Regions from separate parts of the Ureibacillus sp. 179-F W5.1 NHS genome, predicted to be linked through region 2. Evidence: riboswitches for the same ligand, from Rfam matches in the RefSeq annotation. Region 2 holds a riboswitch; the other holds the start of a gene.

Region 1 (4,214 bases), on a different contig from region 2:
GCAATCCAAATCTTTTTCACATTCACTTTGGATTTAAAATAAACGGCCAATCCTTCTTCTTTCCCATTAGGGGTTGTTAAGAAAAATAGTAATAGAGCTATTCTACTTAAAAAAGGAATGACGAATAAAAACAACATAAAAATGCTATTTCCTTGATAAATAATTTCATATATAAAACCGACTTTTAAAAGGATTAAAACAAATAAACTGATGGCACCAAAGGCTCCTACACGAGAATCGTCCAAAATAGCAAGTCTTCTTTTTTGATCTTGGTAGGAAAAATAAGCATCGCTCATATCAATCCAACCATCTAAATGGAGACCGCCAGTCATAATAATACCTGCTACTACTAGAATAATAGCCAATAACAAGGGGGAAAACTGAAAAAATGCATCGTTCAGTATTATTATAATGCTAAGGGAAGTTCCCATTAAAACACCTAATAACGGCAAAAAGTAAAACATGGCAGATATAGTTTTTTCATTCATAGTCAACTGTTTACGAATAGGGAAAGAAGAAAAAAATTGAAATGATAATAGAAGTCCAATCAAATGATGTTTCATAGTTCTCCTCCCTACTTCCAACGTTTCCTTAAACTATAGTCCATTTCGTATGCTTCGTCACACTTTTCAACAATCCATTGATGCATTTTCCCTAATAGGGAGCAATATCGATTCACTTCTGAAAACTTAGATTGAGCTTCATCCAATAATTCATTTGATACAAGCAATAAAATACAATCATTTACTTCTTTCCATTTTAGTACTTGTTCCTTTAACGCTTGTATATATCGGTTTATTTCATGTGTCCTTGCCTCTCCATTTAATAACTCCGTTTTATAGAGCACATTATTTAACCAAGTAGTAAGACAATCCCACACAACGATAGGATGTTCTGCAAACAACTCGTCATTAAATACTAAGTCATCTACAATTTCAATTGTTTCCCATTGAACGGAAGAGTTGAATCGATCTTGTTGATGACGTTTAATTCGTTCTGCCATCTCCTCATCAATTGCTACCCCAGATGCAATATAAAGTAGACGCTTTCGGTCATAGATTTGAAAAAGTTGCTTCGCATAACGTTCTGCGAAGGCACTTTTCCCACTACGAACACCGCCAGTAATAAAAATGATTTTCCCCATAAATAGCTCCTCGAAAAAATTCACAAAATAAATACGTTCTTTCCCCTATTAACCATATCAAATAAAATAAAAAAAATCTGCTATCTTTCTACGGCTAAGCATCGTAGTCATCAAGCAGATTTATTTACTTAATTATTCATTAAATAATTCTGGGTAAATCGTTTTGGCAATCATTTCAACTGCTTCACCGATACGTGGTCCTGGACGATCCATAATATCCGCATTTAATAGATACACTTCTTTATTTTGAACTGCTGAAATTGTAGACCATCCTTCTCTAGCTAATATTTCACCCTTTGGATCTTCTATATAATTTACCGTCGAAACAATCGCTTCAGGATTTCTTGTAATTAGATCTTCTTCTGTTACTGCAAACCATCCTTGTTGATCAGCATAAATATTTTCCACACCTGCTGCCTCAATCATTTCTTGTTGGAATGTACCAGAACCGATAGACCAAATGTCTGGAGCTGGTGAAATTTCAAAATAAACTTTTTTCTTTTGTTCAATCGACTTTGTTTTTTCTTGAACAGCTGCAATTTGAGATTGAATATCTTCTACAACTTGTTTTCCTTCTTCTTCCACTCCCATTACTTCAGCCATTTGTTCGATATCACCATAAACATCGTTAATAGAAGTTGCTGATTGAATAACGAATACTTTAAGTCCTGCGCTTTCCAATTGGTCAATTTGAGCTTCTTCTCCAGTTGTATAAGCAAATACGACATCTGGATTTAATTCAATAATACGTTCCGTATTTACCGTCATGGAATCTGTTACACGTTCGATTTTTAAAGCTTCCTCCGGATATGTATCATATTCCGATGCTCCAATAATTTGATCCCCTACACCTAGCTCGAATAAAATTTCTGTATTACTTGGTTGTAGAGAAACGATTTTTTCAGGGACTTCTTCAAAAGTTACTTCTTGTCCACGGTCATCTACTACTGTATAGGGACCACTTTCTTCCGTACTGTTTGTTTTTGAAGCTGTATCATTCGTAGCTTTTTGTTCCCCATCAGAACAACCAACTAATAGCAATGAGATGGCAAGTGGTGCCATCCACTTCTTGTTGAAAAATTTCATCGTCACACTTCCTCTTTTTTTCTTTTTTTATTAGGATAGGATTTACTTATAAATGGGACTTCTTCAATACCATGCATTTTATTTGTATAAACAGCCATAACAAAAAATACATTGGCTAGTAGCCCTAAATAATTAAATAGTATTTCCGGTACTTCCCTCTCCTCACTTACTTTATGAAGAGCCCGGTAAGATTTTTTCGCTTCGCTACGACAAATATGTAAAAATGTTGCAGCTAGACACCCTTGAGGCAGTAAAAATTGCTTTATCTCTTCCCCCACTTGTTCAACATAAAAATCATATCGACTGCTTAACCAACTTAAATCTTCTTCTGTTACCGATAACTTCCCACGAACTGATCCATTTACGTGATAGGCCATCGGATGGATTTTGTGCAAATCATCTAAAACAACTCGGCAATTCTCCTCTTCTTGCAACAAAGGCAATACTACCCCTATTTTTGTTGTAAGAGAATCAGTTCGAATCTCGAAGTCAACTAGACAACTTTTCTCCCTCATAAATGGATAGCAGCTGTAACGGCTATCTTTTCGAATAGGAACACCCCTTTCTTAGTGATAACATCCCTTCGGATAGGAAAGCATGGCAATAAAAAAGCCAACCGAGAACGGATGGCATAAATTACAATATAGAACAAAAAAATTATAAAATAATGCCGCACATTCTCTTTAGTTCCGAAGAGGTTTGTTACGATCAGAAAAAGATAGGTCTCCTGGCTCGTGTTTATCGTTTCAAGAGCCTTCCCATCCCTTTAGACAGTGGCATTTTCTTGAAACAAACACATACAGTTGCGGACACAGCTTCGGCATCTCACCGAATTCCCTATTAAGCGTATCATCGCATCTTTTTCCTGCAAACGTATTCACTTAATTGCAATGTATCATATTTTCTCAAATAAATGAACAGTAATTTTTAAAGGAAGTTAAACGGTTTCATGTACACAATTTTGGCATTTCCCGTAAATCTCAAATTTATGGGATTCGATCGCACAATCTGGCAATTTCTCTTGTATCATTTCCATTGGACAAACAGAAATTTCCTTCACTTTTCCACACTCCATACATATAAAATGATGATGATGGTGTTCTGATTCACAATGCATTCGGAAATTTCTTTCGCCATTTAGCTCGGTTTCTTCTAATATGCCAAGATCAACAAAAGTAGCTAAATTTCGGTAAATTGTATCAAAACTCATTCCCGGGAAATCCTTTTTCAATACAGAAAGGAGATCTCGAGCAGTTAAATACTTATCCGTATCTTCAAACATATTCAAAATTAGCTCACGTTTATCTGTTTTTTTATAACCGTTATCTTTTAAAATTTCCCATGCTCTCGTAATATTCATTTAACTGCTCCCCTTCCTTGCTTTAAATGTAGAATGATCTTTTTTGTTATTATAACAATTAATAGGATAAGTATAGAAGTAACAACAATCGTTCCACCGGGTGCTAGGTTTAAATAAAAGGCACTGACCAATCCGATAATCACAGCAGCTTCCCCAAACAAAATGGAATAAATGATTGTTTGTTTAAAGCCCCGTGCTATTCGCATACTTGCCGCAACTGGAAGAGTAATTAAAGAAGAAACTAATAGTATACCGACAATTCGCATACTTGCTGCGATGACTAACGCCACAACAATCATAAATAAAAAGTGAATCCATTTTGCGGGTAGGCCACTCGCATTGGCATATTCCTCATCAAAGGATAAAACGAACATTTCTTTGAAAAAAGCAAATAAAAATAAAAAGACAACGATCGCAATACCGATGACAACCCATAAATCTTGTCTAGAAACAGCCGAAACAGAGCCAAATAAATAGCTCATTAAATCTGTATTAAAGCCACTAGCTAATGAAATAAAAATGGCGCTAAGACCAATTCCCCCCGACATAATAATCGGTATGGCAAGCTCTTCATAATGTTTATAAAGTCTACGTAATCGTTCAATTAAAATGGATCCACTAACC
Region 2 (4,214 bases):
ATTCCGCGCGACCATGCGTAAATATAAATTTTCGCTAGTTGCTCCGTTGTCCAAGCATCTGTTACATAAAGAGTCATAGAAATCCCTTGATCGACATGTTTTTGGGCAGCTGCATATAAATCGATTAAATCATAGGCATTCACATCATATGCTTCCACGTAAAGGTGAGCATTATCATTGTTTAAATGGGGCATCGGGTAAATAGTACGACTGTCAGCGTAATCCCGAACCTCCACTCTTTCAGTACAAGGTGCAATAGATGCTGTGCAGCTCCGAATATAAGAGATGCTTCCTGTTGGTGCGATAGCTAATCGATAGGAATGGAACAAGCCGTGTTCCATCACTTCTTCTTTTAGTTTTTGCCACATTTGTTTTGTAATAATAGGCACTTTACCAAGGGCATTTAATACTACCGGAGAAAGTTCTTTTTCTTCCTTCTCCACATATTGTTTAAAGTAAGCACCTGATGCATATTCACTCTCTTCAAATCGATGGAACGTTTCTCCACGCTCTTTTGCAATTTCCATAGATGTTTTTAAAGAATAGTAATTCATTGCTTCCATAAAACAATCGATAAAGTCAACCGAATCCTTTGAACCATAAAGAATTCCTTGAGTCACTAAATGGCCGTGTAAATTCATTGCTCCAAGCCCTACAGAATGCATAATTTTGTTCGCTTTTGCGATAGACGGCACATTTTGAATATATGTCATCTGTGACACATTCGTAAGTAAACGCATTGCTGTATCAACTAATTGTCCAAAATCATCCGTCTTACTTGCTGCATGGATATCGATGGATCCTAAATTACAGGAAACATCTAAGCCGTATTCATTCGGCTCTCCTTGGTCTGTAATGACGCTTGTCTCTTGTACTTGAAGTATTTCCGTACAAAGATTAGACATTTTAACTCGTCCAATATTTTTCAATGGATGAACATCATTTACATTGTCATCAAAAATTTCAAAAGGATAACCCGATTCAAATTGGGCTTTTTTCACTTCTGTATAAAGTCTACGGGCATTCAATCGTTTAATTTTTCTGATATTTGGGTTATCTAGTAATTCATAATACATTTCGGAGATAGATATTTCCGACATGCGTTTCCCATATTCTTTATAAATATCATATGGGCTAAATAATACTATATCTTTATCCCGTTTCATTAATTCAAAGAAAATGCTTGGAATAATAATACCCGTTGAAAGAGTTGCTAATCGTATTTTATCGTCAGCATTTGGCTTCTTCGATGAAATGAAGTTTTCTATATCACCATGGAAAATATTCAAGTATACAACCCCAGAACCATTGCGTTGTCCGAGTTGATTGGAATAACTAAAAGCATTTTCTAACAGCTTGGCCACTGGAATAACGCCACTCGCACGGTTTAATATGCCTTTAATTGGATCACCCAGGGGACGTAAATCCGTTAAGTTAACACCGACGCCTCCACCTAAACGGGATAGCTCTAAACAATACCCAATATTTTCAGCAATACTATTCATCGAGTCATCCATCGATAATTTAAAGCAACTTACTAGTTCCCCACGGGCTCTTTTCCCACTGTTCAATGCTGTTGGAGTAGCAGGTTGGTAAGCTTCCATCATCGCTTCCACCGCTCGTTCAGCAAGGGTTCTATCACCTTGTGCTAAATACAAAGCAATAATCACAATACGATCTTCATATTTTTCTAGAATTTCTTCTCCGTCACGGCTTTTTAATGCATAGCTATCATAAAACTTGCTCGCACTCATAAACGATGGAAAGCGGAAGTTGTAATCGTAAGCCTTTTTATACAATTTTTTAATAAAATCCATATCATACAGCTCGATAAATTCTCTCTCATAGTAACCTTCATCTACTAAGTAACGAATCTTTTCTTCCACGTCGATAAAATAACGTAACCGAACATTTACATACTCTAAAAAGTATCGGCGTGTCGCCTCACGATCCTTTTCTAATTCCAATTGTCCTGTAGAGCTGTAACGATTTAACACATCATTATTTAACTTTAAATATGTCTTCATACAAGTACCCTCGTTTCATAAAACTGTTGAATTGCTTCATAATCTGCTTGGTAACCTCGTAAATCTAATTTACGGACTAAAGGAATTTGATATTTGGCAGCTATTTTGTCCCCGGCACCACCAAAGTTACTTGGTCCAAAATTGCTATTACCACTTACCACTACCCCTTTACAATGGGCTTCATTTTGTTCTAAAAATCGTGATACCTTCATTGGAATATCACCAAAGCCATCTGTATAAGTAACTAATAAATAGGGCTCGTCTATTTGTAAATCCTCTTGAATTTCAATAGACTCTGCTTCTATTTTGGAAACGATATATCTTACGTTTCCTGTGCGACTTGCATATGCAATCATTGATGAACCAACTCGATGTGGGAGATAATTTCATTTACATCCCCAATAAACTTCCCTTCATGTTCTAAAACGGGCACTGTTAAAAAGCCTGCATCTATTAACCGTTGTTTTTCAGTTTCATTATGATCAATATTAATAATTTCTACTTCAAGTCCCGCTTGTTGTATTTCTGTTTTTACCCACATACATTTTGGGCAAATTGTTTTCGTAAATAGTTTCATATAATCCCTCTTTCTTAATCTATTAAATCTATATTTTGTTACTGATTTTAGACAAAGTTTTATATCTTGCCTCAATCAGCTATAACAATATGTAGTTAGAATGTTAAAATAATAAAAGGCTATCTCTTCGAAAAGAAATAGCCTTTATGGAAACGTTCGTAAAAATTGAAAAATGGTAACGTCTCCATTTCTCAATCCCCGAAGAAATGTCATCGCATTTTTATAGGCAGGTCTCCTGGCTTAGCCTCATTCTCCGATTTCCTTCCCATGCATTTGCACAGTGGTATTCAAAATCCTCGTCAGCTTCACAGTTGCGGGGACAGCGTCGGCGTCATGACCGAACTTCCCTTTTAAACTACATATAGTAGTACCTAATAAAAATGAACACAATATATAGTTTTTATCTTCTGGAATTAGTTTAGCATACTCCCCAGGATTATGTAAATGAATAAAATCTGCTTTTCCAATTCGTCACCTTTCAAACCCTCTATTCGCCTTTGTTTTTCATAAAAAAAAATTAAAAAAGATTTGCTGAACGCTCATTCAAATTATGCTATAAAAAAGATATAGGGGTGAGGTTTATGGCGATCACGATTTTAATTACGAGTGACTTACATGGTAGATTGGATCGGTTTGAGCAATTATTTCATCAAATGAAAAGTCTTAAGGCTGACTTAGTCATCGATAATGGTGACTTTTTAGATGGTAGCCCAGCTTCTTTTTATTACAAGCATATAAGTAACAATGAAAATCACCCTATGATTACCCTTGCAAACGAATTGTATGATGTGGCCGTTTACGGTAACCATGAGTTTAACGACCATTTGCCCAATATTAAAAAATTACACTCCCAATTTCGATTTCCTTGGATTAGCTGCAATATTGGAGACTTTTCCAAACCTTATTATACGAAAATCATTCGTGGAAGAAAATTTATTGTCATCGGCGCTACAACTCATTTCACCCCATTATGGGATGAACACGGCTATTTAACCGATCTTTCTTTCCAATCCGCTCTTAAGTCTATTCAACATTGGGTTACTTTTGTAAAGACTTATGAAAAACCCGATTATTTAATCGTCGCCTATCATGGTGGTTTCTCCGAAGACCCTTTAACAGGAGCTATATTTCAAGAACGAATAGGTGAAAACGAGGCAAATGAAATTTTAGAGTTAACGGAAGATATCGACCTCCTTATAACAGGACATCAACATTTATATTTCAATAAGAGAATTCAACAAACATTAACAGTCCAGCCTGCTTCCCACGGAAAAGGCTTTATAGAGATTCAAGTAAATTTTTATGGCGAAACGAAACAAAGTAGTGGTAAATTTCATCCATTAAAAACTGACCATACTTCTTATCCTTCAGAAGTTGAAAGGTGGTTAGATGAGGAAATTACCTATATAGAAAAGGATTATACATACGAAGGGTTATTAAAGGCTAGGTTAACAAGTCACCCTTATATACAGCTTCTTCACGACATGCAGATCAAAGCAACAGGCGCACAAATTTCTGTATGCGACCTCGCTTTCCTTGAAAAGGGAGGATTTAAAGGAAGCATTACGAACCGAGATATCGTATTCAATACGAGGGAACATACCCTAAAA

The links. Region 2 has a riboswitch for cobalamin ahead of ACH0B5_RS14825 (glutaredoxin family protein). Riboswitches for the same ligand answer to the same signal wherever they lie in the genome.
Region 1: another riboswitch for cobalamin. It lies ahead of ACH0B5_RS05045 (hypothetical protein); the one in region 2 lies ahead of ACH0B5_RS14825 (glutaredoxin family protein).

The regions. Positions count from the first base shown of each region.
Region 1 is NZ_JBIQFG010000006.1:97,802-102,015, reverse strand. It holds gene cobS (adenosylcobinamide-GDP ribazoletransferase) at 1-563, opposite strand, end outside; gene ACH0B5_RS05055 (bifunctional adenosylcobinamide kinase/adenosylcobinamide-phosphate guanylyltransferase) at 575-1,144, opposite strand; gene ACH0B5_RS05050 (ABC transporter substrate-binding protein) at 1,277-2,230, opposite strand; gene ACH0B5_RS05045 (hypothetical protein) at 2,233-2,781, opposite strand; cobalamin riboswitch at 2,931-3,107, opposite strand; gene ACH0B5_RS05040 (Fur family transcriptional regulator) at 3,168-3,590, opposite strand; gene ACH0B5_RS05035 (metal ABC transporter permease) at 3,587-4,214, opposite strand, start outside.
Region 2 is NZ_JBIQFG010000041.1:24,957-29,170, reverse strand. It holds gene nrdE (class 1b ribonucleoside-diphosphate reductase subunit alpha) at 1-2,027, opposite strand, end outside; gene nrdI (class Ib ribonucleoside-diphosphate reductase assembly flavoprotein NrdI) at 2,024-2,383, opposite strand; gene ACH0B5_RS14825 (glutaredoxin family protein) at 2,380-2,604, opposite strand; cobalamin riboswitch at 2,813-2,995, opposite strand; gene ACH0B5_RS14820 (bifunctional metallophosphatase/5'-nucleotidase) at 3,186-4,214, shown strand, end outside.